Regions from separate parts of the Enterococcus montenegrensis genome, predicted to be linked through region 1. Evidence: riboswitches for the same ligand, from Rfam matches in the RefSeq annotation. Region 1 holds a riboswitch; the other holds the start of a gene.
The links. A riboswitch is a leader RNA that binds a small molecule or an ion and turns the genes downstream of it on or off. The one in region 1 is predicted to bind fluoride.
Positions count from the first base shown of each region.

Region 1 (3,431 bases):
TTATTTGCTGTTGCAATTGCTTGAACATGATCTGTGTCACCATAGTATTTCAAAGAGATACTTGTTAATGTATCTGAACTTGTAACGGTATGTTCAACTTCGGCGGCATTGGCATTAACACCAAAGGCTGCGACACCGGCTAGAATTGCTGTTGTTGCAAAAAGTGATTTTACTAATTTCATCTATAAGTTGCTCCTTTATTGTTTCAATATTCGTCTCAAACGACTTGTATATCATAACAAGGAGCAGCGATTTATAGGTGACAACGCCGTAACAGAATATTTCAGTTTCACAAAAATTATTACAAAAAACCAGCTTTATTAAAAAAGAGGCGGTCTATTCCTTTTATCTTTTGAATTATTTCCTTCAAAAATTTTCTGACAATTGTCATATAACAACCATAATTTAAGTGATAAAAATTAAGAAAACATTAATCGTAAAATGAAAGCCTTACTTTCAACCTAAAAATTACAAAAATATTATTTTGTTACTCCATTTTGTAATGTAATATCCCTTTCTACTATCGTTTCTTACGCCAACCTTTGATTAACTTTTTTAATAAAATTGTGCCACAGACAATCAAGGTGACATTTTCAATGGTTTTTCTTTCAAAAGTCAATTGATAATGGAAATCTTTATTTTTAACTTCTACTTTCAAATTTCGACCTCCTAAAAATCGGATACTATTTTTTGTTCAACTTATGGCGATTTAACCATTTAATTTATGTGATTTACTTTTTTTACTTTATGCGCAACAGGAAAAATTCAGACTAGTTTTCATACTTTTGAATTTTTTCTGTGTATTCCCGAATAACCGTTGCAGAGTGATGGAATTTTGCTTCTTCTTCTGCAGTCATATGAATTTCTAAGATATCAAAAACACCCGAGCGATTTAAAACAGCTGGAACACCAGCAAAAATTCCTGTTTCATCGTACTCACCTTCCAATAAAGTTGAAACCGGAACAATTGAGTTTTCGTCATATAAAACAGCTTTAATAATCCCCACGCAGGCAGATGCAATCCCATAATAAGTTGTTCCTTTACGGTTATAGATCTCCCAACCTTCTTGTGTAGTTTTATAAACTATCTCATCTAAGTCTACATCTCCTACTAATTCCGTATTATCAGCGATGATATCCGTAAATGTTTTTCCCGCTACCGTTACCGTTGACCAAGGTACCATTAAAGAATCCCCATGCTCACCTAGAGCGTATGCATATACACTTCTCGGATCAACATCAACTAAATCTGCTAAAAAGTTTTGTAACCGAGCGGAATCAACAGAAGTTCCAGAACCAATAACTTGGTTTTTGGGTAGCCCTGATAATTTATAAACCAAATGTGCTAACATATCGACTGGATTAGAAACAACAATAAAAATTCCATCAAAACCACTTGCCATGACAGGTTCCACAATTGATTTAGCGATTTTGGCACTAATATCTAAGGTATCCAATCGCGTTTGTCCTGTTTTTGGCGGTGCACCGGCAGTAATAACGACAATATCTGCATCTGCACAATCTGTGTATGTGCCAGCTTTTACCCGCACATTCCGACCTAAAAAACGAATGGAATTTCGCAAATCCCGTACTTCACCTGACGCTTTTTCAGCATTTATATCAACCATTAACACCTCATCACAAACACCTTGGGTAATGAGACTAAAGGCAGTTGAAGAACCCACCAGACCACTACCAATAATTGCAACTTTAGATTTATTTATTCGCATATCTTCACCTCAAATTTATTTTGAATACATCATCATGTTATCAAAAGCGCGTCAAACTGACAAAGCATTGACGTTATTCACTGTCAAAAAATATTTTCTGAAATTTTCTTGACTTGAATACTACTTTTCGCTAAACTAACAACAGTTAAATATCTCGGGAATGATGTTCTCCCTTGGAATTATCCAAAACCGCTATTAAAGCTAATGACTTCTGCAAGTTTATTTGTAGAACCATTAGCTTTTTTTGTGTTTATTTTGCGAAAACATCAACCCAGATATTTCACCACATTATTTTTAGGGGGATTTAAATGTTCGAAAAAGCAGTAGTAAAAATGGTAAAAGAAAGTGGCATTTTTTACGGTGCGGTTTTCATTGTTGCACTTATTACCGGGACCGTCTCTCATTTTTTATTAGCCGGTTTAGCTTGGGTGGGAAGTTTCCGAGATAGCCATGCCTATCTCCTATATTTTTTACCAATACTGGGTGTCCTAACTGCCTATATATACCAAATTTATGGCAAAGGCGCAGATAAGGGTAACAATTTGATTATTGAAAGTATTCAAAAAGAAGCTCGTGTACCAGTCAGAATGGGATTTTTTACTTTTATCTTTACAATTTTATCCCATTTATTTGGTGCCTCTGTTGGTCGTGAAGGCAGTGCTGTACAAATTGGCGGTGTTGTTTCAAACAAATTAGGCTTACAATTAAAATTAAATAAAAAAAACCGCAAACTATTAATTCACGCGGGTATCAGTGCCGGTTTTGCCTCGATCTTTGGTACTCCTTTAGCTGGAGCATTTTTTGGCATGGAAATGGCGTATATTGGAAAAATAGAGCGCAACGCTTTACTAGCTTGCTTTACAGCTGCATACGTCGGCAATTTTACAGCGTTAATTTGGGGTACCAGTCATAGTCATTATCATATTGAGGAATTAACAAGCATTACGCCCCGCTTTATTTTAGTATTTATTGTTGCAAGCATTGCCTTTGGTTTAGCTGGACGACTGTTTGCCTACTTAACTCACAGCTTTAAAAAATTTTATCGCCAAGCTCTGCCCCATTTTTTAATACGAGCATTTGTTACAGGTGCGATTGTAGTTATCCTAATGCTCCTTTTGCAAGGAGAAAAATATGAAGGATTGAGCCTTTGGATGATAAAGGATGCCTTTTTAGGACTTGCATCTGTAAAACAGGCCTTGTTTAAATTATTGTTTACTAGCTTAAGTTTGGGGGCAGGTTTTCAAGGTGGTGAAGTGACACCATTATTTGATATCGGGTCTGCTTTAGGATCTGGAATTGCTACCAGTTTTGAACTTTCACCTAGCTTATTTGCTGCCATTGGTATGATTTGTGTCTTCGGTTGTGCTGCTAACGCTCCTTTAACGACAATTATGTTGGGGATTGACTTATTCGGCGCAAAAATGCTGCCTTTTTATGTAGCAAGTGCTTTTATTAGTTATTTCATATCCGGTCATCAAGGGATTTATACGTCTCAACTTATTGTGCGACCAAAATCTGTTCTTTTAAAAAAGCACGTTGGCTATCGCTTATCTGAAATTCCCAAAAAAGGAGCCTCAAATGAAAACTAATCCGGAAAAAATCTTCCTCACAAAATTATTTGGCAATAAGCGTCTTCATACTTTGCATTTTAACAAAACCGGTACAAGGTACTTTCACATCAAAGTCTTTGATGGTACGGTG
Region 1 is NZ_CP120467.1:1,519,777-1,523,207, forward strand. It holds gene P3T75_RS07365 (3D domain-containing protein) at 1-182, opposite strand, end outside; gene P3T75_RS07370 (hypothetical protein) at 521-658, opposite strand; gene P3T75_RS07375 (L-lactate dehydrogenase) at 771-1,730, opposite strand; fluoride riboswitch at 1,878-1,951, shown strand; gene P3T75_RS07380 (chloride channel protein) at 2,039-3,319, shown strand; gene P3T75_RS07385 (hypothetical protein) at 3,309-3,431, shown strand, end outside.

Region 2 (3,431 bases), 920 kb from region 1:
ATGGAAAGATTTTTAAAAGCGTTAACGACGTTTTAAAATGACCATGTTTAAAAAGATTTAGTCTGGCAGATGCTTTTTACAAAAAATTTTAAGTTTGTAAAGGTTACAGGCGGTTTTTCTTTACACGTGCGTAATGCCAGATGCTTAATGAAGAAAAGAGGAATTTACAATGCCACAAGGTGGAGGCGGCCGTGAAGCTGCAATTTTTGAGGATGAATTACCAAAAGCTAAAGGAACATTTAAATTTAAAGATTTTTTGAAACTAATTAATAGTGTGAGCCCCAAAAAAGCACTTTTTGCTTTTGGTTTATTACTAAGCTTAATCACGAGTGGTGCGAGTCTTGTTGTGCCACAGTTAACAAAAGGATTAGTAGATACGAGTGAATTAGCAAAAATCGATGGCAAAATGGTTGCCGTCTTGGTGCTGGCGTTTATCGTATATTTAGGTTTCGGTGCAATTGGCGGTTATTTTTTACGTTATGTCGGGGAAAGCTCTGTCAAAACATTACGAGAAAAATTATGGCACCATTTGTTACATTTGCCTGTCGCATATTATGACGACCATAAATCTGGTGAAAGTAGCTCTCGTTTGGTGAACGATACCAGTGTAATCAAGGACTTGGTAACGACCCAATTTCCTAATTTTATTACGGGGGCTATTCAATTAGTTGGCTCGGTGATTATCTTATTTATCATGGACTGGAAAATGGCGGCGCTAATGTTTATATCTGTGCCCATTGTCATGTTAGTGATGATGCCAATTGGAAAAGTGATGATGAAAATTGGGCGCCAAATGCAAGGTGCGTTAGCAGATTTTAATGCGGATACGACAGAGAAGATATCTGAGATTCGCTTAATTAAATCCAGTAATGGTGAAAGCTATGAAATTAAAAATGGTGGTCGCTATATTGATAAAATCTTTAAACTGGGTTTAAAAGATGCCAAAGTTGAAGCTGTTTTGCAACCGGTAATGATGACGACGATGTTAGGTTTATTTGTTGGTATTTTAGGTTATGGCGCAGTGCGGGTGCAAGCAGGGACACTAACGAGTGGTGAATTGGTCGCTTTCTTATTGTATCTCTTCAATATCATTACACCAGCTGCTAGCTTTGCTACCTTCTTTTCTCAAGTGCAAAAAGCAATGGGGGCAACAGAACGGATTCAAGCAATTTTAGAAACGCCAACGGAAACAATTACAGTGGATACTAATATCGCTGTCACAGGTAAAACGATTGAAGCAAATCACTTATCTTTTAGTTACGATGAATCAAAAGTGATTTTACAAGATGTTTCTTTTGAAGCTAAACCTAATACGGTGGTGGCATTTGCCGGACCTAGTGGCGGAGGTAAGTCAACGATTTTTGGTCTGTTGGAACGTTTTTATGAACCAAAATCGGGCACCATTACCATTGGCGGACAAAACATTAATGATTTGTCTTTGAAAGATTGGCGTTCACAAATTGGCTATGTCTCACAAGATAGCGCGGTTTTTGCCGGTAGTATTCGAGACAATTTACAATATGGTTTAAATCAGTTATTAACAGATGAAAAAATGTGGGAAGGTTTGTCATTAGCGTATGCGGATCAGTTTGTTCGCGATTTTCCTGATCAATTGGACACGCAAATTGGCGAACGGGGCGTCAAATTATCCGGCGGACAAAAGCAACGAATTGCGATTGCCAGAGCCTTTTTACGCAATCCGAATATCTTGATGTTAGACGAAGCTACCGCAAGTTTAGATTCCCAATCAGAAGAAAAAGTACAGCGAGCATTAGATCAGTTAATGGCAGGAAGAACAACATTAGTAATTGCGCACCGCCTATCAACGATTGTTGACGCAGATAAAATTTACTTTATCGAACATGGAGAAGTCACAGGTAGTGGGACACACCGTGAGTTAATTATGACGCATCCTTTATATGCCAAATATGTAAATGAACAAGTCGTAGATTAAAAAAGTCTAGCGTAACCATTAGTGATAAGATGAAATTTATGAAACAGTTTAAACCGTTACTTAAATTTCATCTTATTTATTTAGCGGAAAAATTTGAAATTTACGGCTAATTAAAAGCAAAAGTCTTTTTGTTTTACAATTTTTGAAAATGGCGATATTATTTTCACGTAAAGGGATGGTGTTCCCTATAAGTGCTGAAATGGCTGATGACACCTGTTGTAAGAGTTTATTTGAGATGTTTTCAAATACTTTTACAACAGGTGTTTTTTTGCATTTCAAATTTTGCCACCCAAAGAATCTAAGGAGGAATTATCATGTCAGTAGTGATTGAAAATGTTAAAGCAAGAGAAGTTTTTGATTCAAGAGGTAACCCAACCGTCGAAGTCGATGTCATTTTATCTGATGCAACATTAGGACGTGCACAAGTGCCATCAGGAGCTTCAACTGGCGATCGTGAGGCTGTCGAATTGCGCGATGGCGGTGATCGCCTGCAAGGCAAAGGTGTTTTAAAAGCAGTGAACAATGTAAACACAGAAATCAAAGATGCACTAGTTGGGTTGAGTCCATTTGATCAAGAAAAAATTGATCACATCATGATTGATTTAGACGGCACAGCCAATAAAAGTCGGTTGGGTGCTAACGCTATTTTAGGTGTTTCGATGGCGGTTAGTCGAGCCGCTGCCGCTAGCAAAAAGGAACCTTTGTATCGTTATTTAGGTGGTGTTGATTTAGAATTACCACAACCATTTTTTAACGTAATTAATGGTGGTGTCCATGCAGATTCGGGCATTGATGTTCAAGAATTTTTGATTACGCCAGTTAAAAGAGCAAGTTTCCGTGATGGAGTAGAAAAGATTGCCAATATCTACCACACACTAAAAGGAATTTTAGCTAAAAAAGGCCTTGAAACAGCGGTTGGGGATGAAGGCGGCTTTGCGCCAAAACTAGGTAGTACAGAAGCTGCTATCGAAACATTGTATGAAGCAATTAAAGCTGCTGGTTACATGCCAAAAGAAGAAATTGCGATTGCGCTAGATCCAGCTTCAAGCGAATTTTATAATGAGGATACCCATAAATATAACTTTGAAGGCAAAGAAATGTCCAGTGACGAAATGTTAACCTACTACCAAGAATTAGTAGCGAAATACCCTGCTATTATTTCAATTGAAGATGGTTTTTCCGAACATGATTGGGACGGGTTTAAAAAACAAACGGATACGATGGGGGCTAACATTCAACTAGTTGGCGATGATATTTTTGTTACCAACCCTACTATTTTTAAAGAGGGCATTGATAAAGGCGTCGCCAATGCAATTTTAATCAAACTAAACCAAATTGGCACAGTTTCTGAGTCCATTACAGCTATTAAATTGGCGCGCCAAAATGGTTACAATACAATGATTTCCCATCGTTCAGGAGAAACTGGTGATACTTATATTGCTGACTTTGCTGTCGCAATGAATGCCGGACAAATTAA
Region 2 is NZ_CP120467.1:2,442,254-2,445,684, reverse strand. It holds gene P3T75_RS11755 (MarR family winged helix-turn-helix transcriptional regulator) at 1-16, shown strand, start outside; gene P3T75_RS11750 (ABC transporter ATP-binding protein) at 170-1,954, shown strand; fluoride riboswitch at 2,117-2,177, shown strand; gene eno (phosphopyruvate hydratase) at 2,269-3,431, shown strand, end outside.
Region 2: linked by a shared signal. The riboswitch ahead of eno (phosphopyruvate hydratase) and the one ahead of P3T75_RS07380 (chloride channel protein) in region 1 are both predicted to bind fluoride.